3 regions of the Paeniglutamicibacter sp. NPDC012692 genome follow, and region 1 is predicted to be linked to each of the others. Evidence: predicted binding sites of a transcription regulator. Region 1 holds the regulator's gene; each other region holds the start of a gene.
What was found. Region 1 encodes LexA, which represses DNA repair genes until DNA is damaged. Its sites were predicted from a motif close to TCGAACANNTGTTCGA; they were not measured.
Positions count from the first base shown of each region.

Region 2: the regulator LexA is predicted to act here: its motif matches at 2,440-2,455, upstream of ruvA (Holliday junction branch migration protein RuvA).
Region 3: the regulator LexA is predicted to act here: its motif matches at 6,770-6,785, upstream of xsc (sulfoacetaldehyde acetyltransferase).

Region 1 covers NZ_JBIBDE010000006.1:249,231-259,680, forward strand. Annotated here, with positions in the region: gene miaB (tRNA (N6-isopentenyl adenosine(37)-C2)-methylthiotransferase MiaB) at 1-976, shown strand, start outside; gene miaA (tRNA (adenosine(37)-N6)-dimethylallyltransferase MiaA) at 986-1,885, shown strand; gene dapF (diaminopimelate epimerase) at 1,947-2,903, shown strand; gene ACFY5D_RS18990 (class I SAM-dependent methyltransferase) at 2,984-3,601, opposite strand; gene hflX (GTPase HflX) at 4,051-5,622, shown strand; gene ACFY5D_RS19000 (ATP-dependent DNA helicase) at 5,615-7,621, shown strand; gene lexA (transcriptional repressor LexA) at 7,725-8,444, opposite strand; gene ACFY5D_RS19010 (LysM peptidoglycan-binding domain-containing protein) at 8,730-9,110, shown strand; gene ACFY5D_RS19015 (histidinol-phosphate transaminase) at 9,222-10,337, shown strand; gene hisB (imidazoleglycerol-phosphate dehydratase HisB) at 10,435-10,450, shown strand, end outside.
Region 2 covers NZ_JBIBDE010000001.1:590,811-601,260, forward strand. Annotated here, with positions in the region: gene yajC (preprotein translocase subunit YajC) at 59-526, opposite strand; gene ruvB (Holliday junction branch migration DNA helicase RuvB) at 703-1,761, opposite strand; gene ruvA (Holliday junction branch migration protein RuvA) at 1,771-2,388, opposite strand; gene ruvC (crossover junction endodeoxyribonuclease RuvC) at 2,539-3,144, opposite strand; gene ACFY5D_RS02610 (YebC/PmpR family DNA-binding transcriptional regulator) at 3,151-3,906, opposite strand; gene pdxT (pyridoxal 5'-phosphate synthase glutaminase subunit PdxT) at 3,909-4,577, opposite strand; gene ACFY5D_RS02620 (CapA family protein) at 4,702-5,994, opposite strand; gene ACFY5D_RS02625 (M3 family metallopeptidase) at 6,074-8,095, shown strand; gene ACFY5D_RS02630 (GNAT family N-acetyltransferase) at 8,092-8,847, shown strand; gene pdxS (pyridoxal 5'-phosphate synthase lyase subunit PdxS) at 8,961-9,875, opposite strand; gene bioD (dethiobiotin synthase) at 10,237-10,450, opposite strand, start outside.
Region 3 covers NZ_JBIBDE010000003.1:332,880-343,329, forward strand. Annotated here, with positions in the region: gene pta (phosphate acetyltransferase) at 1-735, shown strand, start outside; gene ACFY5D_RS13520 (APC family permease) at 811-2,361, shown strand; gene ACFY5D_RS13525 (hypothetical protein) at 2,643-3,035, shown strand; gene ACFY5D_RS13530 (cobalt chelatase) at 3,086-4,813, opposite strand; gene ACFY5D_RS13535 (AAA family ATPase) at 4,818-5,795, opposite strand; gene ACFY5D_RS13540 (IclR family transcriptional regulator) at 5,800-6,639, opposite strand; gene xsc (sulfoacetaldehyde acetyltransferase) at 6,832-8,637, shown strand; gene ACFY5D_RS13550 (NAD(P)/FAD-dependent oxidoreductase) at 8,793-10,133, shown strand.

The sequences.
Region 1 (10,450 bases):
GCGCGGCAAGGAACGCGACCGCCGCCCGGGGGAGATCCTCGCCGAGATCGAGGCCCTGGTCGCCGACGGGGTCATCGAGGTGACCCTGCTGGGACAGAACGTGAATTCCTACGGCGTGGAGTTCGGGGACCGGCTGGCCTTCGGCAAGCTGCTGCGTGCCTGCGGCCGGATCGAGGGACTGGAACGCGTCCGTTTCACCAGCCCGCACCCCGCCGCGTTCACCGACGATGTCATCGAAGCGATGGCCGAGACGCCCAACGTCATGCCGCAACTTCATATGCCCCTGCAGTCGGGCTCCGACAAGGTGCTCAAGGACATGCGACGCTCGTACCGGTCCAAGAAGTTCCTGGGCATCCTCGAGAAGGTGCGGGAGAACATCCCGCATGCCGCGATCACCACCGACATCATCGTCGGTTTCCCCGGGGAAACCGAGGAGGATTTCCAAGCGACCCTTGACGTCGTTGAAGCCTCACGCTTCGCCAGCGCCTTCACCTTCCAGTACTCCAAGCGCCCCGGCACGCCCGCCGCCGAGCTGGAGGACCAGCTGCCCAAGGCCGTTGTGCAGGAACGCTACGAACGCCTGACCGCGCTCCAGGACCGAATCTGCGCGGAGGAAAACGCCAAGCAGGTTGGCCGGACCGTCGAGGTCATGGTCACCGCCCAGTCGGGCAAGAAGGCCTCGGAAACCCAGCGGCTCAGTGGACGATCCACCGACCAGCGGCTCGTGCACTTCTCAATTCCCGAGGGTGGGGAGACCCCGCGCCCCGGCGATCTGGTGACCCTTCCGATCACCGAGGCCGCGGCCTTCCACCTGGTCTCCGACCCGGCGGGCCTGGCGGAGTACTCGGTGCGCCGCTCGCGGGCCGGCGACGCCTGGGACCGCTCGCAAGCCGATTCCTGTGGCGCACCCGCCACCGGTTCCTCAGGCACCAAGGGCGTTTCCCTTGGTATGCCGCTTCTGCCCACCAGAAAGTAGTCGTTGCACATGACTCTCCCGGTTATCGCCGTGATTGGACCAACCGGGACGGGTAAATCGGACCTCTCGATTGCCATTGCCCGGGAACTTGGCGGGGAAATCGTCAACGCCGACGCCCTGCAGTTCTACCGAGGAATGGACATCGGCACGGCGAAGCTGTCCGTTGCCGAACGCGGCGGGATCCCTCACCACCTGCTGGACATCATGGATGTCCGGGAGGAGGCCAGCGTTGCCCGATTCCAGGCCGACGCGCGCCGGACATTCGACGAAATCCGATCCCGGGGAACGGTACCCATCCTGGTCGGAGGTTCGGGCCTCTACGTGCGTGCGGCGCTGGATGAAATCGACTTCCCGCCCACCGACCCGGAAGTGCGCCAACGCCTTGAGCTCGAGGCCCGCGAGCACGGCCCCGGGCCGCTGGCGCGGCGCCTTGCCGCGGTGGATCCTGCCTCCGCCGCACGCAACCTCGATGAGCGCCGGATGATCCGTGCCCTCGAGGTCCACGAAATCAGCGGAAAGCCGTTCAGCTCCTTCATGCCGGAACGCGAGTACCACGCCCCGGCCGTGCAGATCGGGCTGAACTTGGATCGTGCACTATTGCACCAGCGGCTGGAGCTGCGCGTGGCGAAGATGCAGGAACTGGGACTGCTGGACGAGGTTCGCCGTCTGGACGCCGCGGGCCTGCGCGAGGGCAAGACGGCCTCGCGGGCCATCGGTTACGCACAGTTCCTGGCCGTGCTCGACGGGACCATGGACCAGGCCGAGGCCGCCGAGAAGACCGTGATTGCCACCCGTCAGTTCGCACGCAGGCAAGTCACCTGGTTCAACGCCGATGAACGCGTGCAATGGTTCGACCCGCTCAGCGCCGCATTGGTCGCTGACGTCCTCGAACGGATTCGCGCGACCTGAGGACCGCCGGGCGGCGTCGCAAAATACCCAAGCAAGTTGCGCTGCCCGTATCCTTAAAAACATGAGCACCACGGAACCCCTGTCAGCCCAAGACGAGTCACTTCTGTCCGTCGCGGGGCCGCTGAGCTACGCGAAGGGGCACGGCACCGGAAACGATTTCGTGCTCATCTCCGACCCCGACGACAAACACGACCTGAGCCCGGAACAGGTCGCGGCAATCTGCGACCGCCACCGCGGCATCGGCGGCGATGGACTCATTCGTGCGGTGCCCTCCAAATACCTGGCGGAGGGTCGGGAGATCCTCGAGGCCCAGCCGGAGGCCCGTTGGTTCATGGATTACCGCAACGGCGACGGCTCGATGTCCGAAATGTGCGGAAACGGCGTCCGTGTTTTCGTCCACTTCCTCGTGAGCGAGAAACTTGTCGACTTGCCGGTGGGAGCCGAACTGTTCATCGGCACCCGGGCCGGGCTCAAGATCGTGACCCGGCTTGCCGACGGATACTCGGTGGACATGGGGCCCTGGGAGTTCATTTACCCGGAGGCGGCCGGCAAGTCCGGGCTGGATTCCGTGGTGCAGACCGAGGGATTGCCGGTTCCCCGTGCAGCGGTCTCCGTGAGCATGGGAAACCCCCACACCATCGTCGCCGTGGCAAGCCAGGCGGAGCTCGATGACCTCGAGCTCTTCACCATCCCCGCTGTCGACCCGTTGCCGCCCCACGGGACCAACGTCGAGTACGTGCTGCCAGCCGAACCCCTTGTCGAGGGCGGGCGCGGCAGCCTGCGGATGCGGGTGCACGAACGCGGCGTCGGCGAGACGCTCTCGTGCGGCACGGGTGCCTGCGCTGCGGCCGTGGCAACGCGGCACTGGGCCCATGCCCAGAACGTTGCCAACTGGGAAGTCGCGGTTCCCGGCGGGGTGCTGGGAATCAGGTTTGCCCCGGGTGCCGGGGGTGCCGAACACGTGTTCCTCAGCGGGGCGGCCGTGCTCGTCGCCCGCGGCAGCATTTCCGCGGATTAGTACCAGACACGCATGAGGGCGTTGGACACCGCGGTGTCCAACGCCCTCTATGTTTTGCGCACAGGTACGTGCGTGTGAAGTTAGGCTTCCTGCGGACGGTGGATTCGGATCGTGCGGAAGGCCTTGTCCGTCGAGGTGCGTTCAACCGCCCAAGACTCGGGCATCACGGTTCCAATCCACTTCTGCAGCGAGTCGGCGCCGAGGTTCTTCTGGACGACAAGCCATGCGGTTCCGCCCGGTGCCAGACGCGGCAGCCACAGCAGGAGCAGCTCGTGGAGCGCTTCCTTGCCGATGCGGATGGGCGGATTCGACCAGATGGTGTCGAAGGTGGTGGCCGCGTCGACCTCCTCGGGCAGCGAGGCCTTGACATTGCCAAGCCCCAACGAGCGTGCGTTGTCGCGCGTCAAGCCTATGCTGCGCTCGTTGACGTCGACCGCGTAGACCGTGGCCTCCGGGGAAGCCAGCGCCAGGCTCAGTGCGATCGGTCCCCAGCCGCAGCCGATATCAAGCAGGTTTCCGGTCGTTGAAGGTTCCGGAACCGAGTCCAAGAGCACGGCTGTACCCTTGTCGATCCTGTCCGGGCTGAAGATGCCGCCGGACGTTTCGACCTTGCGGGTTGCACCGCCCAGTTCGACGCTGATGGTGCGTCGCTTTTCCGGTTTTGACGGTTGCGCGCTGAAATAATGATCCGAGCTCATGTTGGCAGGTTAACCGCCCGGGGGTCGCAATCCCAAACCGTGCACGGCCCTGCGGGCCGGTATTGGCCCATTCGGGGTGTGATTTACGTTAATGCGAGCCGCACCCATGCAGTGATAGAGTTTTCCCTATGACTTTCCTGTAAGACGCATGTTGCGCATTTTCAACACACCAGACGGCCTCCGCGGCCGACGAATCTGGGTATCTGCCACGCGCCGAAAAGTCATAGTTCCAAGTCTCCCCAAGCCATGCCGCACCATATCAAAGCGCCCCGAATCAAGCTTTCCGGCATCATGGCACCCACGGACTTCATTGACCCAGCATGCGGTGGACCCCCTCGAAAGAATCCATCGAAGGACAACACATGAACTCTCATGATGATCAAGCACACGAATACGGCGCATCTGTCGGCGCAGGGCACTATTCTGGAATACAGCACGCAAAGGGGAACATGACCAACTCACAGCATTCCGGTCCACACGACAACGACATGGACGAGGCGCAGATCAAGGCCGCCATTGAACGGATTCTTGCCAGCGACCATTCGGTCGCCGATAAGAGCAAGCATTTCGGGGCGCCCGAGCACGAGGGAATCTTCTCGGGCCGCGCCCAGGCGCTGAGCAACCTGACCCGGGAACATTCGTCTTTCGACGGCGCACAGGAGGATCTTGCCGAACGCCGGGCGCTCCGCCGCGTCGCGGGGCTGTCCACCGAACTCGAGGACGTCACAGAGGTCGAATACCGACAGCTGCGCCTCGAGCGCGTGGTGCTGGCCGGGATCTGGAACGAAGGCACCGCCCAGGACGCCGAAAACTCCCTGCGCGAACTCGCCGCCCTGGCCGAGACGGCCGGCTCCGAGGTGCTGGACGGCATCGTGCAACGTCGCGCCAAGCCGGACCCCGGAACCTTCCTGGGTTCGGGCAAGGCAATGGAACTGCGTGAGATCGTGGCCGCCACGGGCGCGGACACCGTCATCATCGACTCCGAGCTTTCCCCGTCACAGCGCCGTGCGCTCGAAGACGTCGTCAAGGTCAAGGTCATCGACCGGACCGCGCTGATCCTGGACATTTTCGCCCAGCATGCCAAGAGCCACGAGGGGCGTGCCCAGGTCGAACTGGCGCAGCTCGAATACCTCCTACCGCGACTGCGCGGCTGGGGCGACTCCATGTCGCGCCAGGCCGGCGGCCGAGTGGGTGCCGCAGGCGGCGGCATCGGCTCCCGCGGACCGGGTGAAACCAAGATCGAACTGGACCGCCGGCGCATCCGCGACCGCATGGCCAAGCTTCGCAAGGAAATCAAGGGAATGCTCCCGGCCCGGGAAGCCAAGCGGGCAAACCGGAAGCGCAACGAAGTGCCCTCGGTCGCCATTGTCGGCTACACCAATGCGGGCAAGTCCTCACTGCTCAACAGGCTCACCCAGGCCGGCGTCCTGGTGGAAAACGCGCTCTTCGCGACCCTTGACCCCACGGTGCGCCAGGCCGAAACCAGCGACGGACTGAACTACACGCTCACCGACACCGTGGGCTTCGTCAAGTCGCTTCCCACCCAGCTGGTGGAGGCGTTCCGTTCCACGCTCGAGGAGATCGCGGACTCCGACCTGATCCTGCACGTGGTCGACGCCGCGCACCCGGACCCGGAAGGCCAAATCCAGGCGGTCCGCACCGTGCTCAACGACGTCGATGCCCGGAACATCCCGGAAATCATCGTGTTGAACAAGGCGGATGTGGCCGATCCCTTCGTGGTGGAGCGCCTGCGCCAACGCGAGCCGAACCACGTGATTGTCTCGGCCCGCACCGGCGACGGCATCGAAGAGCTGCTGCAGAAGGTCAGTGCCGCAATTCCGCGTCCCGGCGTCCAAATGGAACTGATGATTCCCTACGATCGAGGCGACGTGGTCAACAAGCTCCACGGTGCCGAGGCCGAAATCCTCTCCATCGAACACACCGAAAACGGGACACGCATGATGGTCAAGGTGCGCGAAGGCATGGCCGCGGAAGTGGAGCAATTTAGTATTCATGGCTGAGGAATCAGAAGTCATCGCCCTGTTGGACGCTGCGGTGTCCGCGATGGGCGGGCAAAGCAGGCCGGGCCAGCACGAGATGGCAAAGCAGGTCGTGCGCGCCATGGAAACCGGCGAGCACCTTTTGGTGCAGGCCGGGACGGGAACGGGAAAGTCGATGGCTTACCTGGTTCCCGCGCTCGCGCACGCCCTGGACTCGGAAAAGCCCGTCGTGATTTCGACCGCGACACTGGCACTCCAGGCCCAAATCGTTGGACGCGACGTTCCGCGGCTCTTGAAGTCGCTGAAGAACGATTTGCCCCGCGAGATGGAGGTTGCCCTGGTCAAGGGCCGCTCCAACTACGTGTGCCAGTACAAGCTCGGCGGCGGCTACCCGGACGACGACGAGGGAACCCTGTTCTCGATCGAATCCGATGCCCCGGCCGCCGGCGGCTACTCGGACGGCCCGTCCTCCGCGCTCGGGCAGGAAGTCGTGCGGCTGCGCCAATGGGCCGAGCGCACGGAAACCGGCGATCGTGACGACCTGACCCCGGGCGTCAGCGACAAGGCGTGGCGCCAGGTCTCGGTCAGTGCGATGGACTGCCTCGGATCCCAGAAGTGCCCGATGGCCTCCGAATGCTTCAGCGAGATGGCCCGCGCCCGAGCGGCAGATGCCGATGTGATCATCACCAACCACGCAATGCTCGCGGTGTCGGCGTTCGAAGGCCTGGCCGTGCTGCCGGACTTCGACACCGTCATCATCGACGAAGCCCACGAGCTGCAGGACCGGGTGACAAGTTCGGTGACCCGCCCGCTCTCGGTCAACATGGTGCAGACCGCCGCGTCGGCGGCCCGCAAACATTGCGCGGTGGGCGTCGACTCGCTGAACCAGGGTGCCAAGGCGCTGCAGCGCAGCCTCGAAGGCGTCCCCACGGGCTTGATGGCCCGCGGCCTCAACGAGGAGCAGGAAGCCGCGATCAACCAGATCGCGGAGGCCGCCCGCGTGGTGCTCTCCGATTCGAAGCCCGAGGCCAACGCGCCCGCGGACGGCGGTCGGCAGATGGCACGTTCGCAGGTCATGTATCTGGTCGAGCAGTGCACCAAGATGCTTGAAATGACCGAGGAACGGGAAGTCATCTGGGCTTCGCGCCCGGGGCACTTCAGCCCGGGGGAGGGCTACGTCCAGCCCGACGAATCGAGCCAACCCACGCTGAATGTCGCGCCCCTGTCGGTTGCCGGCAAGTTGCGCGAAGGGCTTTTCGACGGGCGCACCGTCATCCTGACCAGCGCGACCCTGGCCATCGGCGCGGCCTTTGAGCCGGTCGCCGGTGCCTTGGGACTGGTCGGCGACGGCGCACCCACCTGGAACGGCGTCGATGTGGGAAGCCCGTTCGACTACCCCAAGCAGGGCATCCTGTATGTCGCCAAGCACCTGCCCAAGCCCGGGCGCCAGATGTCGCAGGAAATGATCGGCGAGATCGAAGACCTCATCAAGGCTTCCGGGGGAGGGGCCTTGGCGCTCTTCACTTCGCGTCGCGCCGCGGAGGAGGCGGCAGAGATCCTGCGTTCCAGGCTTGACGTGCCGATTCTGTGCCAGGGTGAATCGAGCATGAAGGCCTTGGTCGACCAGTTCTCCGCCGAGCCGGACACTTGCCTCTTCGGCACCATGACCCTGTGGCAGGGCGTTGACGTGCCGGGCAATGCGTGCCGCCTGGTGATCATCGACAAGATCCCGTTCCCACGGCCCGACGACCCGCTTTCCTCGGCGCGCAGCCGGGATGTCGCCAAGCACGGTGGCAACGGGTTCATGGCAGTGGCGGCGAGTCATGCAGCTGTCAGGCTGGCGCAGGGCGCAGGGCGCTTGATTCGTTCTGTCAACGACCGCGGCGTCGTGGCCGTCCTGGATTCGCGTCTGGCGACGGAACGCTACGGAAGCTTCCTGCGGGCCTCCTTGCCGCCGTTGTGGGCGACCCCCGACAAGCCGACGGTGCTGGCTGCGCTCGAACGCCTCAGCGAAGGCTAAATGCGGTGCGGCTCCCCGGGGAGTCCAAGAGTTGAAACATTAAATGAGTCAGGGGCCGGTCGTTGCGACCGGCCCCTGACTCATTGAAATACGTGTGGCTTCGCTAGATGGAGCGCATGACCGAAACGACCTTGCCCATGACCGTTGCCGCATCACCGAGGATCGGTTCGTAGCGGGAGTTCTGGGGCAGCAGCCAGGTGTGGCCATCGCGCTGGCGGAAGGTTTTCACCGTTGCTTCGTCGTCGAGCAACGCCGCAACGATGTCGCCGTTGACTGCCGTTTGCTGACGCCGTACGACAACCCAGTCGCCATCGCAAATAGCGGCGTCGATCATGGAATCACCGCTGACCTTAAGCATGAAGAGCTCGCCGTGGCCCACGAGCTGGCGCGGCAGCGCAAACACGTCCTCCACGGCCTCATCGGCGAGAATCGGGTTGCCTGCGGCGATTCGTCCCACCAGCGGGACCATTGCCGTGTCGGACGAGGTCGTCAGCTCCGAGACGTTCATGCCGTTCGCGGCCTTGAGCTCGGCCTGGCCGGACACCACTTCAAGTTTCGTGTCGGTCTTGAGCTGCAAGGGCAGCAGGATTTCCATGGCGCGCGGACGGCGGGGGTCACGACGGATGTAGCCAAGCTTTTCGAGCTGGCTCAACTGATGGGTCACGCTCGAGAGGCTGGCCAGGCCCACCGCGTCACCAATCTCTCGCATGGAAGGTGGGTAGCCGTTGGCACTGACCGAACGCTGGATTGTTTCGAGAACCTTTTTCTGGCGAATGGTCAGGCTCTTCGCGTCACGCCGAGGGGTTCGTTGTTCGGTCGTCATTCTTTGTGCCTCATCCCGATCGTCGGCGGTTGGCCCGCGCGTTCCGCAATTTGTCGGTGCGGAGTGATGAAGTGAATTCACCGTTCCACATCACTCATGTTAGTGGACGGAAGCGGCGCTTTCAAAGATTTGTTCGAACCGATCTGGACACGTGTCGTTGAAAAGTGCTAGAAATAACTTACGAACTACGAACACATATTCGAAAGACGTGTTCGAACAATAGAAGCTTGTTCGATTCGTGGCCCGCTCGCACCGGCCCGTCGTACTCAAAGGAAAGGCAAAGACATGGCAAGCACTGCTCTCTCGGCCCCGCTCCACCTCGTTCCAGACCCCATCGCCTACCACGCCCCGCAGGAGGCGCCGCTGCGGCTGACCCGTCGGGGGAAATTCGTATTGATCGCCATGCCGATCTTCCTGGCCAGTCTGGGCGTTCTCATGCTCCTGGGTTTGTTCCTTTCGCCGGCCAAGGCCTCGGCCGATGTGCCGCTGGGTGTCGACGCCGTCAGCGTCACCGTCATTGAGGGCGATACGCTTTGGGGGCTCGCTCGCGAGTTCGCGCCTCAGCTGGACCCACGCGAGGCGGTGCGGCAGATCACCGAAATCAACAACCTTGAGGGAAGCGTCCTGTTCCCGGGGACCGAGATCTACGTTCCAACGGCACGGTAACTGCCGCGCTACTGACGGCGGGTGTGACCCGCGCGTCATTGAAAACCGATTGTTACCCCGTTCCACATTGCTGATTCTGATGCCGTGGACCGCGCGCCCTAGACTTATGGGGTGAATGAACGGCTAAATCGCCTGGCAAAATTGCCCCTGCGAGAGAATCTTCAAGGTCTTGAACCTTACGGCGCACCGCAAATCGACGTTCCAATCCAGCTGAACGTCAACGAAAACACGCATCCGTTGCCAGAGGCCGTTCATCGCGCGATCGTCGAAGAGGTATCCGCAGCCGCGCTGGGACTCAACCGCTACCCGGACCGTGAATTCACCGAATTGCGCGAGCGCCTGGCCTCCTACCTCGGCCACGACCTGACCGCTGAGAACATCTGGGCAGCAAACGGATCCAACGAAGTGTTGCAGCAAATCCTGCAGGCATTCGGCGGGCCGGGTCGCACGGTCATGGGATTCCCTCCCACCTATTCGATGTACCCGCTGTTGGCCAGCGGAACCGACACCACCTACATTGCCGGTGTTCGATCCGAGGGCTATGCCCTGACCGCGGCCGACGCCGCGGAGCAGGTGCGGGCCTCGGCGCCCAACATCGTTTTCCTCTGCTCGCCAAACAACCCGACGGGCACGGCCCTGGGCCTGGATGTGGTCGAAGCCGTCTACGAGGCAGGCGTTGCCAGCAACGCCATCGTCATCGTGGATGAGGCTTATGCGGAATTCGCGCACAACGGAACCCCGTCCGCGTTGTCGCTGTTGCCGGGCCGCGAGCGCTTGATCGTCTCACGCACCATGTCCAAGGCATTCGCCCTGGCCGGTGCCAGGGTCGGTTACCTCGCCGCAGCTCCGGAGGTCACCGACGCGATCCGCCTGGTCCGCCTGCCGTACCACCTTTCCGCGGTGACCCAGGCAACGGCCAACGCCGCGCTCAAGCACGTCGAGGCATTGCTGGCCAACGTCGAGGACATCAAGTCCCAGCGCGACCGGATCGTCAACGAGCTGACCCGCATGGGCCTGAACCCTGCGTCCTCCGACTCGAACTTCGTGTTCTTCGGCGGCCTGGAAAACCCCCGGTACATCTGGGAGGGCCTGCTCGAAGCCGGAGTTATCATCCGCGACGTCGGCATCCCCGGCCACCTGCGTGTCACGGCCGGCACCGAAGCCGAAACCACGGCATTCCTGGTCCGCCTGGAAGAACTGCTCAATCAGGGTCCGCACGGGCACTAACGCTAAACTCATAGGTGCGGGGTTGCGCCGGACACATCGGTGTCCCCAGTCCCGTGTTTCACATCCTCGTCTAAACGCCTGATCAAAAGGAATGTGCATGTCTGCCGAAAAAC
Region 2 (10,450 bases), on a different contig from region 1:
GGTCGTGGACCTTGGGACGTCCCTCAAACCGTTCACTGCTAAGGGATGGTGAGGCTCGTTAGGCCTTCGGGCCGTTGTCCTCGTTGTTGAGGCGACGCAGGGTCTCCTCCGGGGTCTCGGAAGCCGCGGCGTCTGACGCCGGAGTCTCGGTCGGTTCCACCGGGGCTGCGGTCAGCGAAGAAGCGTCGTTCGGAACCTCGACGGCCGGAGCTGCGGCCTCGGTGGCCACCACCTTGGCAACGGTCTGCGAGTGAACGGTGACGTTGTTGCCCGGGGAAACTTCCAGGACGATCTTGTTCTCATCGGTATCGATGCTCACGATGCGGCCGAAAAGGCCGAACTGGGTCATGACCTCGGCGCCGGGTTCCAGGTTCGAACGAATCTCCTCCTGGGCCTTGGCAGCCTTCTTACGGCCGCGCATCATCATGAAGATCAGCAGGCCGAATGCGGCAAGCATGATCAGCATGGTGGGGTCGAATGGGGCCTTCGCACCAGCGGCGGCCTGGGCCAAAACGTAATCGGTCACGAGTAAATACCTGTTTCTAAGTCATAGTCATCGGTCTGCGCACGGAATGATTGCAGCCGGTGGGCCTACTTATCCTATCGTGCCAAAATGCAGAAACTGTGACCAAGGCCAACATTTGCCCTGTAAATATCCTTTGAATTTTCGGTATTCACCCGGTAAACAATCAGGGAATTTCTTTATTCCCCGTCGTCCCCGTCGTTTTCGAAGGCCCCGCGCCCGGCGAATACAGCCTCGGCCGGCATGCGCAGGCCGAGGTGGTCCCAAGCGGCCGCGGTGGCAATGCGTCCGCGCGGGGTCCGACCGAGCAGGCCCTCGCGCACGAGGTATGGTTCGGCAACCGTCTCGACGGTTTCGGTTTCCTCGCCGACGGCGATTGCCAGGGTCGAGAGGCCAACCGGCCCCCCGCCGAACTTGGTGCACAGGGCATGCAGCACCGAACGGTCAAGTCGGTCAAGGCCGCGCGCATCGACCTCATACATGTCCAGCGCGGCGGATGCGGCCCGTGCATCGATGTTTTCCAACCTGTTCACCAGGGCCCAGTCGCGCACGCGGCGCAACAGGCGGTTGGCGATGCGGGGAGTTCCACGCGAACGCGAGGCGATTTCGCTGAATGCCGCGGAGTTGACCTTGAGCGAGAGCATCATGGCCGAACGGCGCAACACGAGTTCGAGTTCCTCGACGCTGTAGAACTCCAGGTGCCCGGTGAACCCGAACCTGTCGCGCAGCGGGCCCGGAAGCAGGCCGGCGCGCGTGGTGGCACCCACGAGCGTGAAGGGGGGAAGTTCGAGCGGGATGGCCGTGGCGCCGGCGCCCTTGCCGACGATGATGTCGACACGGAAATCCTCCATGGCCATGTACAGCATTTCCTCGGCGGGGCGACTCATCCGGTGGATCTCGTCCAGGAAGAGGACTTCGCCCTCCGTCAGCGAGGACAGGATTGCGGCCAGGTCGCCGGCATGCTGGATGGCAGGCCCCGAGCTGATGCGCAATGGCGCATTCATTTCGGCGGCGATGATCATGGACAGCGTCGTCTTGCCCAGGCCTGGAGGGCCCGAGAGCAACACGTGGTCCGCCGTGCGTTCACGGATCTTCGAGGCTTCAAGCACCAGCGAGAGCTGTTGGCGGACCCGGGCCTGCCCCACAAAGTCGTCGAGGTTCTTGGGACGAAGCGCCGCCTCGAGTACGCGCTCTTCGGGTTCGGAACCTGCGTTGGTGAGGATGCCGGATTCGCTCATTGTCTACTCCTAGAGTCCGGCTCGCGTGCCGCGGCCCAGGGAACGCAGCACGGCCCGCAGGATTTCGGGAACGCTGCCGTTGGTGGTGATTTCCGGATCGAACTTGGCCAGCGCTTCGAGGGCCTTGTTGGCGTCCTTCTCGGTCCAGCCGAGGCCGGTGAGCGCCTCGATGACCTGCGGTTCCCAGGCCGGGGCCGCAGCCACGCCGCCCGTTGCCACGGCGCCGGTCGGGGTGAGCTTTCCGGAAAGCTCCAGCACGATGCGTTCGGCGCCCTTGGGCCCGATGCCCGAGACCTTGGTGAAGGCCTTGGTGTCCTTGGTGCTGGCCGCGATGCGGACGTCCTCCGGGGTGTGTACGGACAGGATGGCAAGTCCGGTACGCGGGCCGATGCCCGAAACGCCGATGAGGACCTCGAAAACCTCTCGCTCGTCGCCGCTGGCGAAGCCGAAGAGGGTCATGGAATCCTCGCGGACCACCATGGAGGTGTGCACGAACGCCTCGCGACCGACAAACAGGGCGGACAGCGTTTGCGGGGTTGCCTGGATGAGCATGCCGAAGCCACCGACCTCGATGACCGCGCTGTTCAGGTTGACTTGCTGCGCCACTCCCCTGAGCGTACTGATCATCTGGCCGACCTCCGGTGGTTTGGGGTTTGCCGGCAACCAATAACCAGCAATGCGAATATATCTACGAACAGCTTACAGGCTGGGCGCGATTTGTTCGTGGATTTGATCGCCGGGCAAACCCGCGTATCGGCGAGGAGGCCCGTATCCGGTTTAGCGGGACTTGGTGCTCCGGGCCTTGGCCTCGGCGGCAATCCAGGCTCGCTGGGCGGGTGTCAGTCCCGAGGAGGTTCCGCCGCGCGGGGAGGATGCCGATGCAGCAGCGCCGGCGGAGCCGAATGCCGCACCGCGCCAACCATGCGTGATGGCAAGGGCCGCGGCGTCGGCGGCATCGGCCGGCGACGGAGGCTCGTCCAGGCGCAGGATCTTGGCAACCATCTTGCCGACCGCCTGCTTGTTGGACGTACCCGATCCCGTCACCGCGGCCTTGACCTCGGTGGGGGTGTGCAACGCCACGGGGATCTCACGGCGGGCCGCCGCAACGATGACGATGCCCGAGGCCTGTGCCGTGCCCATCACGGTGCTGACGTTGAGCTGGCTGAAAACCCGCTCAAGTGCCACGACATCGGGCTTGTGCTGGTCAAGCCACGCATCGATACCGTCGGCGATGACCAGCAACCGCTGGTCAAGTGGCGTCCCCGCCTCCGTGCCGATGACCTTGACATCGATGAGCGTGGCTCGCCTGTTGGGTTCGACGTCGACCACGGCCAGACCGCAACGGGTCAGTCCGGGGTCGACGCCAACCACACGCAGGGCCAAAGGGGCCTAGGCCTCTTCGAGTTCTGCCATGACCTCGGCGCTGATGTTGGCGTTCGAGTAGACGTTCTGCACGTCGTCGAGCTCCTCCAGCGCCTCGGCAAGCTTCAGGAACTTGGCAGCGGCCGCGGCATCAAGATCGACCTGCATCGAGGGAACGAATTCGACTTCGTCGCTCTCGTACTCGATGCCGGCCTCCTCGAGGGCTGCAACGACGGCGCGCAGGTCGGTCGGCTCGCTGTGGATCTCGAACGAGTCACCGACTTCCTTGACCTCGTCGGCGCCGGCGTCGAGGACTGCCATGAGCACGTCGTCCTCGGTCAGGCCGTTCTTCGGCAGGCCGACGACGCCCTTGCGGGCGAAGAGGTACGCAACCGAACCCGGATCCGCCACGGAACCGCCGTTGCGGGTGATGCCCAAGCGAACCTCGGAGGCCGCGCGGTTCTTGTTGTCGGTCAAGCACTCGATCAGCAGGGCCGAACCCTGCGGGCCGCGTGCTTCGTAGATGATCTCGGTGTAGTCGATGACTTCACCGGTCAAGCCGGCGCCGCGCTTGACGGCGCGGTCGATGTTTTCGTTGGGAACCGAGGTCTTCTTGGCCTTGGAAACAGCAAGTTCCAGTGCCGGGTTGCCAGCCATATCGGCGCCGCCGGCTCGTGCCGCGACCTCGATGTTCTTGATCAGCTTGGCGAAGGACTTGGCGCGCTTGGCGTCAATTGCAGCCTTCTTGTGTTTGGTGGTTGCCCATTTGGAGTGGCCGGACATGCTTACGCTTCTCCTCTGATCATGTGGATAAATAATTCGTGAATGCGGCGTTCGCCCGTCACCTCGGGGTGGAAGGACGTCGCCAGCAGGTTTCCCGAACGTACTGCAACAATTCTATCCACCTGAACACCATCGGCGTTCATCGGCGTGTTCGCTGCCGGAATAGTGGCCAACGCCTCGACGGACGGGCCGATGCTCTCGACCCACGGGGCGCGGATGAACACCGCGCGCACGGGCTTGGTCGGCTCGTCGGGGTCCTGGCTGGAGAGCGACTCCAGGCCGCGGACCTGCATATCGACCTCGAAGGAGTCGACCTGGCGACCGAACGCGTTGCGACGCACCACCATGTCGATGCCGCCGAAGCTCTGCTGCGGCTCCCCCTTGAGGTTTTTGGTGGGGTCGGCGATCGTGTTGGCCAGCATGATCATCCCGGCGCAGGATCCGTAGACCGGGAAGCCGTCGGCGATGCGTGCCTTGAGGGCATCGGCCACGCCGTACATGCGCGAGAGCTTGTCGATGACGGTGGATTCGCCGCCCGGGATGATCAGGCCCTCGACCTGCGCCAGTTCCTGCGGTGTTTTCACCGGGACGGCCTCTGCGCCCAGGGCGCCCAGCGTGTGGAGATGTTCACGCACATCGCCCTGCAGGGCGAGCACTCCTATTCGTGACACGTGTGTCGCTTTCTGGTTGTCCTTGTATGCTCCGCCTGCGGCTTGGGCAAGCGGACAGCCAAGCTTAAACCCGGACCGGCCTTCATGCCATCTTGATGACACGGCGCGTCGGGCATCGCCTGCGTCACGGGGCCGCCGGCTCCCATGGTCCCGCGCCGTCCGTGTCCGCGCCGAAGGCGTGGACGGTTGACGTGGTGCGTTTCAGCGACGCGGCGTCGCCGGGCTTGTCCGTGCATTGGCTCCCGGCCGGCGCGGGCAGGGCGCACCAGCGGTCGGGGGCCTCGGCCATCACGTGGGGGGCCCAGCGCAGCTTCCCCGGTTCCCAGCCGGCGGCGGTTCGCACGAATTGCATGTTGACGGTGATGCCTTCGCGGTTCAGCACGGTCTTGGTGGCGTGCTTCGCCACGGAATTGCCCAAACCGTAGACGATCCAGGTGTCGCCGCGTTTTTCGATCGGCAGCACCGAGTGGGTGTGGTGCGAGTAGACGAAGTCGAATTCGCCGCTGTCGGCCAGGGCCCGGTACAGCTCCTTCTGCCCGGCCGTGGGCCTGTCGGTGTATTCGGTGCCGTCGTGGATTGCCGCCAGGACGATGTCCGCCCCGGCGGCGCGTGCGGCCTTGGCCCGGGCAACCAGCGAGGCCTTGTCTATGCCGTCGACGCGCCACGGAGCGTCCTCGGCGATGCCGTTGAGCGAATAGGTGCCGGCGATGACCGCGACCTTGGCGCCGCCCACCTGCGTGAGAAGCGGCTTCCCGGCGTCGCCGGCGCTCCGGTAGGAGCCGGTGGAAACCATGCCCGCGTCCTTCAGCGCGTCCAGGGTGCGGATGACGCCCTGGACTCCCCCGTCCATCGAGTGGTTGCTCGCGGTGGTGCAGCCGTCGTAACCCACGGCCTTGAGCGCCGGGACGATTTCCTGCGGCACCGTGAACATCGGGTAGCCCTGGTACGGGCCGCCCTTGGGGGCCAGCGGGGTCTCGAGATTGCACAGCGACAGGTCGGCCTCGGCGAGGAACGGCGCGATGCCGCCGAGCAGCGGCTCGAAGTCCAGCTTCCCCTTGCCGTCCCTTGTCGCCTGTTCCCACAGCGCCGGGTGCAGGAGGATGTCGCCGGCGACGGCGACCTCGATGCATTCCTCCCCGGGGCACGAGGCGTCGGCCGACGTTTTTGCGGGTGGATCCGGCGCGTCGGATTCCTGCACTTGGGTGCCCGTTGTTGACGCGGCGCTTGGCCCCGCAGCGTCGGTCACCGGCGTGGTTGTCGGCGCGGCAGGAGTCTGTGCTGCGGAGGTCGGGGTGGCGACCTGCGAGGGCTGCGCGGGCGCAACCGAGCATGCTCCCAGGGCAAGTGACAGCGCCAGGGCCGGAAGCGCGGCAAGGATTCTTCCGGCACGCACGGAATCGGCTGGTCGTTCATGCATGGGTACGAGCCTAACCTCGATGAGCACCCGGCGGCGCGGGAAACGGACAGCGCGCCGGGCATGTGACAGGCTTAAGGACATGCAGAATCCGTTGCTTGAGCGAAGCACCTTGCCGTTCGAATTCCCCGATTTCCCCGCCATCACCGCAGCGCACTACCTGGAGGCAGCAGAGACCGGCGTGGCGCGTCATCTGGAAGAGCTTCTGGCCATCGCGCGGAATGCGGAGGCACCGACGTTCGAGAACACCTTCGTCGCCTTGGAACGCAGCGGGCAGCTGCTGCGCCGGACCATCATGGCGTACTGGACGGTCTTCTCCGCCCACGGCACCGACGACCTGCGCGAGATCGACCCGACGCTCCAGGCCCTCGTCTCCGGCCATATGGACGCGATCCACCTGGACCAGGAACTCTTCGACCGGCTGGCGTCCCTCGACGCCTCCGGGCTTCAGGGCGAGGACGCGCGGCTGGTGTCCGAGACCCTGCGCACCTTCCGCGCCGCGGGCGCGGAACTTGACGCGGACAAGAAGGCGACGCTGCGCGAGCTGAACGGGCGGATCACGGACCTGTCCTCCGAGTACTCCCGCAAGCTGCTCGGCGCCATGAACGACGCCGCCGTCCACTTCGGGGACGCCGGGGAACTTGCCGGGCTCAGCGAGGGCGAACTGGCCTCGGCCGCCGATGCCGCGCGCGAGGCCGGGCACGAATCCGGGTACCTGCTGACCCTGGTGCTGCCGACCTCCCAGCCGCTGCTGGCCACGCTGGAGAACACCGAATCGCGCCGCCGGCTCTTCGAGGCCTCGGTGACCCGCGGCCAGCACGGCGAGAACCGCACCCTGGAGGTTGCCGCGCAGATGGCCGCGCTGCGCGCCACCCGCGCGGAACTGCTGGGCCACGCCACGCATGCCGACGTGGTCCTGGAGGGTGCAACGGCACCGTCCCTTGAGGCGGTCCGGGAACGTCTGGCCGAGCTCGTTCCGGCGGCAGTGGCCAACGCCCGCGCCGAAGCCGATGAACTGGCAAGGATTTCCGGCGCCCCGGTCAACCCGTGGGACTGGGCCTACTACTCGGCGGCCGTCGCCAAGGAGCGCTACACCCTTGACCGCGCGGCGCTGCGCGAGTACTTCGAGCTGGACGCCGTCCTCACCCGCGGCGTCTTCGCCGCCGCGCACCGGCTCTATGGGCTTTCCTTCGCAGAACGCACCGACCTGCCGCTCTACCACCCGGATGTGCGCATCTGGGACGTGTTCAACGAGGACGGCAGCGTGCTGGGGCTCTTCCTGGGCGACTTCTTTGCCCGCCCCACCAAATCCGGCGGCGCGTGGATGAACTCGATCCGCGAATCCGTCGGGCTGTTCGGGGAACTCCCGGTGGTCACCAATACGCTGAACATCCCCAAGCCGGCGGCCGGGGAACCCGCGCTGGTGAGCTTCGACGAGGTCAACACGCTCTTCCACGAATTCGGCCACGCACTGCACGGGCTGTTTTCCGCCGGGAAGTACCCGTCGTTGGCCGGCACCTCGGTGCCGCGGGACTTCGTCGAGTACCCTTCGCAGGTCAACGAGATGTGGTCGCTGCACCAGGACATCCTGCCCGGCTACGCGGCCCACACGCAGACCGGCGAACCGCTGCCGGAGGGCACCATCGACAAGCTGGAAGCCGCGGCCCTGTGGGGCGAGGGCTTTGCCACCACCGAATACCTGACCGCGGCCGTCCTTGACCTGGCCTGGCATTCGCTGCCCGTCGGCGAGCCGGTCGAGGATCCGGCGGCCTTCGAGGACCGTGTCCTGAAGGAGGCCGGGCTGATTCCCGACCTGGTGCCCTCGCGCTACCGGACCGGCTACTTCAAGCACATCTTCGACGGCGGCTACTCGGCCGGGTACTACTCCTACATCTGGTCCGAGGTGCTGGACGCCGACACCGTGGAGTGGTTCACCGAAAACGGCGGCCTGCGCCGGGGCAACGGGGACCACTTCCGCAGCGAACTGCTTTCCCGCGGCAACACCCGCGACCCGCTGGAATCCTACGAGCTCTTCCGCGGCCGCCCGGCCCGGATCGAGCCGCTGCTGGTTCGCCGGGGACTGTCAACGGGCGAGGACGCATGACAACCATCAGCTTTGCCCAGGAGACACTCACCCAGTGGCACGAGGCCATGGCCATCGCCACGGGCGGCAAGCTCTTCACCACCCACGGCTGCTCGTGGGCCTGGCAGCCGGCGCGCCGCCGGCTGGTGCTGCTCTTCCCGCGGCACGCCCAGGAAGCCGGCATCCGCCCGGGCCTGGCGGAGGGAACCCGCCTGGGCGCGCGGCGCGTCGAGGCCTGGGTCAACTCCGGCGCCCCTGCCGGCGGCCTGCAATCGGCAGGTTTCACCGACTCCGCGCAGATCAGCTGGCACGCCGGAGAACTGGTCAGCCCCGCCGAGTTGTGGCCGGGGCGCGTGCGCCTGGGCACCGAGGTTCCGGAGGCCTCGGGCGCCGATGCCCGGGAGCTGAATGTGGCAAACCTGTGGCGCGATCCGGCCGCCGCGGGGCTCAGTGCCGGGCATCCCGCCCTGCGGCGCATCGAGCAGGCGACGGCCAGGACCCTTGACGGTGGCCTGGTCGGCCGGGCCTTTGCCCAGCAGGCCCTCGGCGGGCAGCTCGCGATCCACGGGTTGGCCGTGGGAGCCTCGCACCGGCGCCAGGGCATCGGCTCGGCCCTCCTGCACGGGCTCGCGCGCGGCATGGTTAATCCGCTGGGTCTTGAGGAAAAATCGCACATCGAGTTGATCGCCGCCGCGTCGCCGACGTCGGCGCAGTTCTTCGAGGCGAACGGCATGCGCCTGCTCGGCCGCGGGCGCCACATGGTGCTGCGCTGAGCCCCCAATAACCGCATACGACGAAGGCCCGGACCCGGATCCTCCTGCCCCGTGGGGGCAATTGGATCCGGGTCCGGGCCTTGCGCTTGCGCCAGCCTCAGCGGAGGGCGGTGTTACCAGCCGCGCTCGGCCAGGCGGTGCGGTGCCGGGATGTCGGCGACGTTGATGCCGACCATGGCCTCGCCCAGGCCGCGGGAGATGCGGGCCAGCTCGTCCGGGTCGTTGAAGAAGGTGGTGGCCTTGACCACGGCTGCGGCACGCTGTGCCGGGTTGCCGGACTTGAAGATGCCCGAGCCGACGAACACGCCGTCCGCGCCCAGCTGCATCATCATGGCTGCATCGGCCGGGGTGGCGATGCCACCGGCGGTGAACAGCACAACCGGGAGCTTGCCCGTGGCGGCGATTTCCTTGACCAGCTCGTACGGGGCCTGCAGTTCCTTGGCGGCAACGTACAGCTCGTCTTCCGGAAGGGCGGCAAGCTTGGCGATCTCGGCGCGGATCTTGCGCATGTGTCCGGTGGCGTTGGAAACGTCGCCGGTACCGGCTTCGCCCTTCGAACGGATCATGGCAGCACCCTCGTTGATGCGACGCAGGGCTTCGCCCAGGTTGGTGGCACCGCAGACGAAGGGAACCTTGAACGGCCACTTGTCGATGTGGTGCTCGTAGTCGGCCGGGGAAAGGACCTCGGACTCGTCGATGTAGTCGACACCGAGGGACTGAAGAATCTGTGCCTCGACGAAGTGGCCGATGCGGGCCTTGGCCATGACCGGGATGGATACCGCATCGATGATGCTGTCGATCATGTCCGGGTCGCTCATGCGCGAAACGCCGCCCTGGGCGCGGATGTCGGCCGGGACACGCTCGAGAGCCATGACGGCCACAGCGCCTGCATCTTCGGCGATGCGGGCCTGTTCTGCGGTGACAACATCCATGATGACGCCGCCCTTGAGCATTTCCGCCATGCCGCGCTTGACGCGATCGCTACCTACGGTAGTTGCCGGGGTTGAGACGCCTTCGTTTTCAGACACCTTGAGTTCCTTTCAATAAGGTGAGCAGTATGCGAATCATCGTAGGACGAGGACGTAACAAAGACCTCGGTTATGTCGTCACAATTCAAAGCCAGTAGACAAGTCACCTAGATTTTAGACGTCACCCATCGACAAGGGATGCACCAAATGCCGCACAATCACGGGGGATTCCCGGCACAACACAGGAAGCCGCCCGGCGCAACCCCGCACAGAACACAATCAGAGCCCGTCTGACATTTCGCCCGGGTTCGCCCTCGTCACATTCGCTGCCCGCAGGCCGCCCATCGGGAAAACACCAGGACGACCGCCAGATTCCGGAAACACCGCATCCCTGGAATGCCGCTCGATACCGATGTGTCTGCTACACCAGCACGGATGCCAGCCTGCCGCCCGCGGCCCAGAGATCCTCGTTTCTCCCCCGGGCCGGCCCCGTTGCCCCCAAGCCTGCGGGAAGTCCGTCCACCCAGCCCCAGCCGCGGCCGGCGGCAAGTGCGCCCAGGTTGCCGCGGTTGCGGACGTGAAGCACCGACGGCGCATCGGGGTAGCTTCCCAGGACCAGGGTGCCGCGTTCAAAG
Region 3 (10,450 bases), on a different contig from region 1:
GCTCACGTGGCCAAGAAGTGCGAGGCGCTGGGTCCGGACAAGACCGCCGGCTGGATGGACGATCCGCTGTTCCTGGCCGTCGCCGCGGTCCCGGCCGGGATGGCCGACGCGGCGGTGGCCGGGGCAACCCGGCCCACGGCCGACGTGCTGCGCGCCGCCCTGCGGCTGGTGGGCACGGCACCGGGGGCCGGAACGGTTTCCTCGTCCTTCCTGATGCGGCTGGCCGACGGCCGCTATGTGGGATACGGCGACTGCGCGGTCATCCCCGAACCGGATGCCGGGCAGCTGGCGGACATCGCGGCCGCGACGGCCGGCACCTTCGCCACCCTCACCGGCGAGGAACCTGCCGTGGCCATGCTGTCCTTCTCCACCGCGGGTAGCGCCGAACACGAGACCATTTCAGCGGTACGTGAGGCAACGGCTCTGGCCCGCACCCGGCACCCGGATCTCAAGGTCGACGGCGAACTCCAATTCGACGCGGCCCTTCTCGAGTCCGTCGCCGCGTCCAAGGCCCCGCAGTCGACCGTGGCCGGACACGCCAACGTGTTCATCTTCCCCAACCTGGCGGCGGGCAACATCGGGTACAAGATCACCCAGCGCCTGGCCGGAGCGGAAGCATACGGCCCGATCCTGCAGGGATTGGCTGCACCCATCAACGACCTGTCCCGCGGAGCGTGTGTCGCGGACATCGTCAACGTTTCACTCATCAGCATGATGCAATCCCAGAAATCGTGACCCAGAACGGTTCCCCAAGGACCTGATATCACAAGCGACGGCACTGTCGCCGTCCCTTCGAGCAACGAGGTTTCAATGAAAACGACAACAGATAAGCCGGTGGCAACCCCCATGGCCACGAGCCTGTCCGGTGCCGGAGAAGACCAGCCCGAACGCATGGAAAAGACCCTCAAGGCCCGCTGGGTCTGGGCCATCGCCCTGGGTTCCGCCGTGGGTTGGGGTGCCTTCATCCTCCCCACCGACTGGCTGGCCATGGGCGGTCCCGCCGGAGCCATCTCGGGCTTCATGATCGGCGGCGCACTCATGGTGCTCATCGCCGTCAGCTACGGATTCCTCATCAAGTCTTTCCCGGTCTCCGGCGGCGAGCTGGCATTCGCACTGGTCGGCTTCGGGCGGACCCACGCCTTCTTCTGCGGTTGGTACCTGACCCTGGGCTACACCTGCATCGTGGCGCTGAACGCCTCGGCACTGGCGCTGCTCTTCAGGAAGCTCATGCCGGACGTGGTCCAGCAGGGCTACCTGTACTCGGTGGCCGGCTGGGACGTGTACCTGGTGGAGGTCCTCATCTCCATGGTGGCGCTGGCGGTCTTTGCCTACCTGAACATCCGCGGCACCGCGCTTTCGGGCCAGATCCAGTTCATTGCCTGCGTCATCATGCTCGTTGCCGTGGCCTGCATCCTGATGGCCGTCATTGCCAGCCCGCAGGTCGTCTTCTCCAACGCGATGCCGGCCTTCCCCAAGGGCGTGAACCCGATTGCGGCCATTGCGGCAATCGTGGCCATCGCCCCCTGGGCCTTCATCGGCTTCGACAACGTGCCGCAGGCCGCCGAGGAATTCGATTTCCCGCCGTCCAAGGCCATGCGGTTGATCGTCCTGGCGCTGCTCGCGGCCGCCCTGCTGTACGCGGCAATGCTCGCGGCCGTCGCCATGGCCGCGCCCTGGGAAGCGCTCGTTGCCGGTGAATCCGCATGGGGCACCGCCGACGCGCTGACCGGCGTGATGGGCGGAGCGGGCATGCTCTTGCTGACCATCGGCATCACCATGGGCGTCAGCACCGGCCTGAACGGCTTCTACGTCTCCGCCAGCCGCATCCTGCTGGGCATGGGCCGCGCGCAGATGGTCCCGAAGATGTTCGCCCGGCTGCACCCGAAGTACAAGACCCCGTACATCGGCATCATCTTCGTGGGCGCGGTCTGCCTAATCAGCCCGTGGTTCGGCCGCGCGGCACTGACCTGGGTGGTAGACATGTCGGCCGTCGGCGTGACCGTCGCCTACCTCTACACCTGCCTGTGCGCGTTCCGCCTCTTCCGCACCACCGGGGCCCCGGCCCGCGAGGGCACCCTGGAAGGCACGAACTCGACCTCCAAGAAGGTGCTTAGTGCGCTTGGCGCGGTGACGTCCCTGGTCTTCATGGGCCTGTTGCTGATCCCCGGTTCCCCGGGCGCGCTGGGCAAGGAATCCATGCTGGCACTGGCCGTCTGGTCGCTGCTGGGGGTCGTGTTCTTCCTGATGCGACGCAAGCACAACAGGACCCTGACCGACGAACAGGTCGACATCCTGGTGCTGGGAGCCCCGCGCCCCGAGGGCAGCGAGCTCAAGTCCGCGAGCCGCCGGGCAACGGTATAGGCCACCAGCCAAACCTGCGGTGTGGTGTGCCGGGACAGCGACAGGTGTCGCCGCCCCGGCACACCACGCGTTTTTGCGTTGGGGCGGCCGGATGCTTGCGCGGTGCACCGCAGGGGCGCTGCGGGAAGTCGACAGACCCCGGGCGGCTTGGGGTTTTTCGGCGGGAGGCGCTGTTAGGCTCTCACCACCACGCGCTACGGGTGCCATGGCTTCGGCTCGGGTCCCGAACAACGGCGGGGGTGGGCGCCGAATGTTCGGGCACGGGTGAAAGGGGTTCCACGATGGGGGCAGTTCCGGCGGTAATTGCGTTCCTGGCCCTTGCTTGTGGTGTGCTGCTTCCACGTGTTGACGGCCTGTACGTGCCGGGCCACGTGGCGGCCCTGGTGCTTGCGCTGGCCGTGCCCGCCGCACAGGGCAGGACGGAACGAAATCGGGGGCGTAGCCGTGCCGCCGGTGCCAGGCGGTTCCTGTTCCCCGGAATGATGGTCCTTGCGGTGCTTTCCGTCATTGCCAGTGCCATGTTGCTCGACATGGGCAGTATCGAGGGGGCCGCCGGCGACATCGGCGGGATGGGACTGTGGCTCCTGTCCACCGCGGGCCTGCTCGGGCTGTCGATTGCGGTGCTTGGCGCCGGGCAGCGACCTGCGGCGAAACCATCCACTCGCGACGCCTGACCGGTCAGGGGTCCGTGGCCGGAATCCGGCCCGGATCGGCAGTGGTCGGCTCAGCGAGCCAAGCGCAGTGATCGTTCCAGCAGCGCCAGCAAGTCGCGGACGGATTCCGAGCCGCCCAGACGTTCCTTGTCGAGGATCAGGTTGCGCCTGAAGTACGGGCTCATGTCCAGGCCCAGCCCCAGGCCGGCGATACCGATTTCCCCGGATGCCTCGATGCCCCGCACCACCTGGGTGAGGTCGTGCTGCAGGTAGTGTTCGTCGTTTGCGTTGGCCGTGGCCCCGTCGGCGGGGCTGCCGTCGGAGATGACGATGAGGATCTTGCGTTCCTCCTCGCGACCGGCCAACCGGGATGCGGCCCAGCGGACGGCCTCGCCGTCGACACCCTCCCGGTAAAGGGTTTGTTTCAGCATGGCGGCCAGGCCGTCGCGGCCGGTGCGCCATGAGGTTTCGGCGTCCTTGAAGACCAGGTGGTTCAGCTCGTTGAGGCGGCCGGGGTTTTCCGGTGCGCCGGAGCGTCGCCAGTCCTTCAGCGCCCGCCCGCCGTTCCACGCCCAGGTGGTGTATCCCAGAACCTCGCAGGGGACCTCGATGCGCTCGAGTGAGCGCACCAAGACGTCGAGGAAGGCGGCGAGCCCCTCGGCGTGTTGCTTCATGGAGCCCGAGCAGTCCACCAGGAATGAAAGCGTTGCGGCGGCCCTGGGTTCGAGTCGGCGGGTCTTGAAGAGCCGGCGTTCGACGGGGGAGGCCACCAATTGGGTCAGCCGGGAGCCGTCCAGCATTCCCTCCTCCGCGCCCGAGTCGAAGCCGGATTCCTCCGGCACGCAGAGCAGCGCCTGCAGGCGCTTGGCCAGTAGCTGCACGTTGACGGCTTCGGTGTGCACGCGTTCGGAGACGCGTTCACGGTATCCCTGCAGCAATTCCTTGCGCACCAGAGAGGCTGTCTGGAGTTCCTTGTCGTAGGCCCGGGTGAAAACGGTGTAGCCCTGAGCGGCTCCTGAGAGCGCGGCGCTGGTGCCGGATGCCGCGGTGCCGATTTCGGATGCCTCGTTCTCGACGTCCAACAGCAGGTCGAACGCCGATTCCTTGGCCTTCGCGTCTTTCGCCTTGGGCTTAGGTTTCTGCCGGGATTCCAGTGCCTCGACGTTCTGGGCCACCAATTCGGCAACCTCCAACGCGGCGGCGGCGAAGGCCCGCTGGTTGTCCCGGTGTCGGCGTAGGGGCGGAAGCAGGTGACCCAGCGAACCGGCGAGATTGGCCCGGGTGGATTCGATCATGTCCTCGGATTCCTCGACGACGGGTTCGCCGGTGATCCGTGAGCGGGTGACCTGGATGATCGTGTAGATGAGCATGCCGAGCGCGGTTTCGGTGAGGCCGGAGGCCAGGTATTCCTTGGACCAGGTTTCGTGGCGCAGGCGAAGGTTGGCGAGCACACCGGGAAGGTCGGCGAGGGATTCGCAGCGGAACTGCTCGAGGACCTCGAACACCAACCTGGCGCCGGGGGTATCGGGCATGGCGGCGCGGTGCATTGCCGCGTCCGAGTGCAGTACGCGCAGGGCCATGCCGTCGCTGGCGCCCCTGAACGATTCAAAGGACGAGGTCTCCGTCGGCGGGTAGAGGTGCGGCGCGTTCAGTGCCAGGATGTTTGCCCCGCGGTAGACGTGCCGGCCGAGCAGGTCCAGCCGGGGATCCCGGCCCAGGGCGCGCAGGCTGGCCGCACACAGCTGCCGGATTTCCTGGGTCCGGCGCTCGGAGGCAAGCTTCGCGCCCGCGGCACCCATGTGTCTAGACCCCGGCCGGGACGAGTGCGTACGACTCGTCGAGCTCGGAGGCGAAGCACCGCTGGTAGTACTCGGAAATGGTGAAGCGTTCGGCCTCGTCGCACTTGTTGACGAAGGAAAGCCGGAAAGCCAGGCCCGGGTCGCGGAAGATCGAGATGTTCTCCGCCCAGGTGATCACCGTGCGCGGGGACATGAGGGTGGAGATGTCGCCGGCGGCAAAGCCGTCGCGGGTCAGCGTGGCGACCTGCACCATGGAACGGATCAGCTCCATGCCCTTGGCATCGGCAAGCGCCGGGACGCGGGCGGCGACGATCTGCGCCTCGTCCTCGAGTGGCAGGTAGTTCAGCGACGCGACGATGTTCCAGCGGTCCAGCTGGGCATGGTTCAGCCGCTGCACCCCGTGGTACATGCCGTTGAGGTTGCCCAGGCCCACGGTGTTGGAGGTGGCGAAGAGCCTGAAATGGGGGTGCGGGTGGATGACCCGGTTCTGATCGGTCAGCGTGAAGCTGCCCTCGCGCTCGAGCAGGCGCTGGATCACGAACATCACGTCGGGGCGCCCGGCGTCGTACTCGTCGAAGATCAGGGCCATGGGCTGGACCATCGCCCAGGGCACCACGCCCTCCTGGAACCGGGTTTCGGGTTGGCCGTCCCGGACGACCACGGTGTCCTTGCCGACCAGGTCCAGCCGGCTGATGTGCCCGTCCAGGTTCACGCGCATCGCGGGCCAGTTCAGCCGTGCCGCGACCTGTTCGATGTGGGTGGATTTCCCGGTGCCGTGCAACCCCTGGACCATGACACGGCTGTTGTGCGTGAAGCCGGCCAGGATGGCCAGGGTGGTGTCGCGGTTGAAGCGGTAGGCGGGATCGATGGTCGGGACGTGCTCGGTGCGTTCGATGAACTTGGCGACGCGCAGGTCGCTGTCGATCCCGAAGACCTCGCGCACCGAAACGAGGATCTGGCCGGGCGCCTGCAGCTCGTTCATTTCCTCACCACCCGACCGCGATGGGTTCGGATTCCGGGGAACCCAGGTCCGCGTGGTCCTCGAGGCGGGCGATGCTTTCCGCGGCCAGCCGCAGGGCCGGCAGCAGCTTGATCAGGTCGTCGGTGCTCTTGCGCATCATCGGCGCCTGCACCGCCACGCAAAGGTTCGAGCGCCCCGAGGAATTCGGGACCAGGACGGCCAGGCAGACCAGACCGTCCAGGAATTCCTGGCGGTCCAGCGCGTAGCCGTGCAGGCGGATCTGGCCGAGTTCGGCCTCGATCTCGGCGGTGTCGGTGAGCGTGTGGGCGGTGAAGCGCTGCAATTCCCCGGTGGCCAGCACGCGTTCGCGCTGCGTGGGGCCGAACTGGGACAGGATCATCTTGCCGCTGGCCGAGCAGTGCACCGGCACGCGCGAACCCGGGCCCAGGTGGACGCGAATCGGCTCATCGGTTTCCACACGGTCAAGATAGATGACCTCGTTGCCGGACAGAGCCGTGATGTTGCAGCTTTCGCCGATCTCGTCGACCAGCCGGCGCAGGATCGCGTGGCGGGTTCCGTAGCGGGTGTCGTTCAGCAGCACGTCCTCGGCCATGCGCCGCATGCGCGAGCCCGTTCCATAGTGCCGGCCGTCGCTCTGCCGGGTCAGCAGGTTGGCGCCCTCCAGCTGCTGCAGCATGCGGTGCAGGGTCGGCTTGGGCAGGCCAGTCTGGTCCACCAGCGACTGCAACGTAAAGAGCTGGTCGCGGGTGGTGATCAGCTCGAGCAATGCGAACAGCCGCAGGGCCGGGGTTTCCCCTTCAACGGCACCCGCGGGTCCGAGTTCCGGTTCCGTGAGGTTTTCCATGATTGGTCCGATCTGCCGATGTGCGAAGTTTCATTAAATCGTATCAGTGAGAAGAATAAATGGAACAGGGGGTTGACGGATGTGATTTGGGTCGCATAGTTTTGTCATCAATCCCGCTTTTGGGAACAAAACGAACCATTTTTTGAGACATTGCATGGTTGGAGTGTCTCGATATCGTGAAGGAGAGTTGTAATGACAGAAAAGGCCGCTTCCCGCGAAGTAACCAAGGGCGCCCAGAAGATGACGTCGTCGGAGGCCTTCGTTGAGACCCTGGTGTCCAACGACGTCACCGACATCTTCGGCATCATGGGCTCCGCGTTCATGGACGCCATGGACATCTTCGCCCCGGCCGGCATCCGCCTGGTCCCGGTGGTCCACGAGCAGGGCGCGGCACACATGGCCGACGGCTATGCACGTGCCTCCGGCCGCCACGGCGTGGTCATCGGCCAGAACGGCCCCGGCATCTCCAACTGCGTCACCGGCATCGCCGCCGCCTACTGGGCACACAGCCCGGTCGTCATCATCACCCCGGAGGCGGGAACCAACACCATCGGCCTGGGCGGCTTCCAGGAAGCCAACCAGCTCCCGATGTTCCAGGAGTTCACCAAGTACCAGGGCCACGTGACCCACCCGAACCGCATGGCCGAATTCACCGCACGCTGCTTCGACCGCGCCATGAGCGAAAACGGCCCGACCCAGCTGAACATCCCGCGCGACTACTTCTACGGCGAATCCATCACCGAGATCCCGGCCCCGCGCCGCGTTGACCGCGGTGCCGGCGGCACCAAGTCCCTCGACGAGGCCATCGAACTGCTGAAGACCGCCAAGAACCCGGTCATCGTTTCCGGCGGCGGCGTGGTCATGGCAGACGGCGTGGAGGAGTGCAAGGCCCTGGCCGAGCGCCTCGGCGCACCGGTTGTCAACAGCTACCAGCACAACGACTCCTTCCCGGCCAGCCACCCGCTTTGGGCGGGTCCGCTGGGCTACCAGGGATCCAAGGCCGGCATGAAGCTGATCTCGGAGGCCGACGTCGTGGTCGCCCTCGGCACCCGCCTCGGCCCGTTCGGCACCCTGCCGCAGTACGGCCAGGCCTACTGGCCCACCGAAGCCAAGATCATCCAGATCGATGCGGACCACACCAAGCTCGGCCTGGTTAAGAAGATCTCCGTGGGCATCACCGGCGACGCCAAGGCCGTTGCCATCGAACTCTCCAAGCGCCTCGAGGGCATCGAACTGGCATCGGATGCGACCAAGGCCGAACGCGCAGCAAACATCAAGGCCGAAAAGGAAGCCTGGGAGCAGGAGCTCTCCGAGTGGACCCACGAGCAGGACGAATACTCGCTGGACGTGATCGCCGAGGCCGAGGGCGAGGAAGGCAACTGGCTGCACCCGCGCCAGGTGCTGCGCGAGCTGGAAAAGGCGATGCCGGAAGACGTCATGATCTCCACCGACATCGGAAACATCAACTCGGTGGCCCACAGCTACCTGCGCTTCGAGAAGCCGCGCAGCTTCTTCGCCCCGATGTCGTTCGGCAACTGCGGCTACGCGCTGCCGACCATGATCGGCGCCAAGGCCGCGGCCCCGCACCGCCCGGCCATCGCCTACGCCGGCGACGGCGCCTGGGCCATGAGCATGGGCGAGGTCCTCACGGCCGTCCGCCACGACATCCCGGTCACCGCGGTCGTCTTCCGCAACCGCCAGTGGGGTGCCGAGAAGAAGAACCAGGTCGAGTTCTACAACCGCCGCTTCATCGCCGGCGAGCTGGACAACGGCGAATCCTTCGCCGAGATGGCCCGCAGCATGGGTGCCGAGGGCATCGTCGTGGACAAGCTGGAGAACGTCGGCGCCGCCCTCAAGGAGGCGCTGAACAACCAGATGATCGACGGAAAGACCACCGTCATCGAGATCATGTGCACCCGAGAACTGGGCGACCCGTTCCGCCGCGACGCGCTCTCCACCCCGGTCCGCCACCTGGACAAGTACAAGGACTACGTCTAAACCGGCGCAGCCTTCCTTCAAGACTCGTGACGGGGCCGGCCTGGCTTAGTGGGACCGGGCCGGCCCCGTTGCGGCCACCCCCAAGATTTTCCGGCGGACCGCGCACCAGGACGTGCGCGATTCGCCGTCACCAACAATTCGGATTGGAGCGAGAAATGGTCAATACGCAGACCCCGGAGCACGTGGTCGTCATCGGTGCCGGCATGGTGGGGCTTTCCACCGCCTGGTACCTCCAGGAACACGGCGTCAAGGTCACGGTCGTGGACCGCGAGGGCGTGGCCGCCGGTTCCTCCTGGGGCAACGCCGGCTGGCTCACCCCGGCCCTCACGCTTCCGCTGAGCGAGCCGTCGGTGTTGACCTACGGGCTCAAGACGATGTTCGATCCGGCCTCGCCGCTCTACATCCCGCTCTCGGCCAAGCCCTCACTGATCCGCTTCCTGCTCGGGTTCGCCCGGCACTGCACGCCCGGGAAGTGGCGCGAGGCCATGGCCGTCTTCAGCGAGATCGGCGCCACGGGCCTTGACGCCTTCGACGAACTCGCCGAGGGCAGCACGACCACTACGGTCGCCCGCAGCTCGGCGGAGGCCAACGCATGGGGCGCGGATGCGGGAGCCGGCTCGGTGGCACTGTCCACCGGCATGAGCGAGAAGACGAAGCCCGCCGAACCGTTCCTCACGGGCTTCAAGAACCTCAAGGACCGCGACGCGCTGCTGCACGAGTTCGAGGGCATCCGGGCCTCCGGCGGCAAGGTCGAGTTCGACCTGCTGGGTGCCGACGATATCCGCGCCCTGGAACCGACGCTCGGCGACGGGGTCAAGGCCGGCGTGCAGATCCACGACCAGCGCTTCATCAACCCGCCCAAGTTCATGGATTCGCTCGCCGATTCCGTGCTGGCGCGCGGCGCCGACATCGTCACCGGCTTCGACGTGGTCGACATCCGCGAACACGACCACGGCGTCGAGGTGGTGGATACGCAGGGCAGGATCCAGCACGCAGACTCGGTGGTCATCGCCTCCGGCGCCTGGCTGGGCAAGCTCGCCCGGAAGTTCGGCGTCAAGCGCGTGGTCCAGGCCGGTCGCGGCTACTCCTTCACCGTGGTTCCGGAGGTCATGCCGACCCACCCGATCTACTTCCCGGCACAGCGCGTGGCCTGCACCCCGCTGGGCGACAGGTTCCGCGTTGCCGGCACCATGGAGTTCCGCGATGCCGACCACCCGCTGGAGCCCAAGCGCATCGAGGCGATCGTCGCCGCCGCCTCCCCGCTGTTCACGGGCATCAACTGGGAGGACCGCCAGGAGGAATGGGTCGGATCCCGCCCCTGCACCACCGACGGGCTGCCGCTGATCGGAGCCACCCGATCCTCCCGCGTGCACGTCGCCGGCGGGCACGGCATGTGGGGCGTGGCGCTGGGCCCGCTGACCGGCAAGATGCTTGCCGCGTCGATCACCGGGGAATCGGTCCCGGCCGTGATGCGGCACTTCAACCCGCTGCGCTAGATCGCCGTCCGGAACGACGGCGGGGGGGGGGGGGGGGGGGGGGGGGGGGCGCGCGGGGGCCGCGCCCCCCCCCCCCCCCCCCCCCCCCCCCCCCCCCCCCCCCACCGGGCTTTAGGCGGATGGCTTCGGCGGCGAGCGCATCGTGCCCATGGGCTTCCGGTTGCTGCCTGCGTATGTGTGCCGGCGGTCCTGCCCTGGAAACGTGGACCGTGGCGACCCATGAGGCCGTGTCCCCGAGCGAGGCATTCAGCGCCAAACCGGTGTGCTTAATGCCGGCTATCATCAACGAAAACCTCGAGACCGCCAACGGCGTTTAG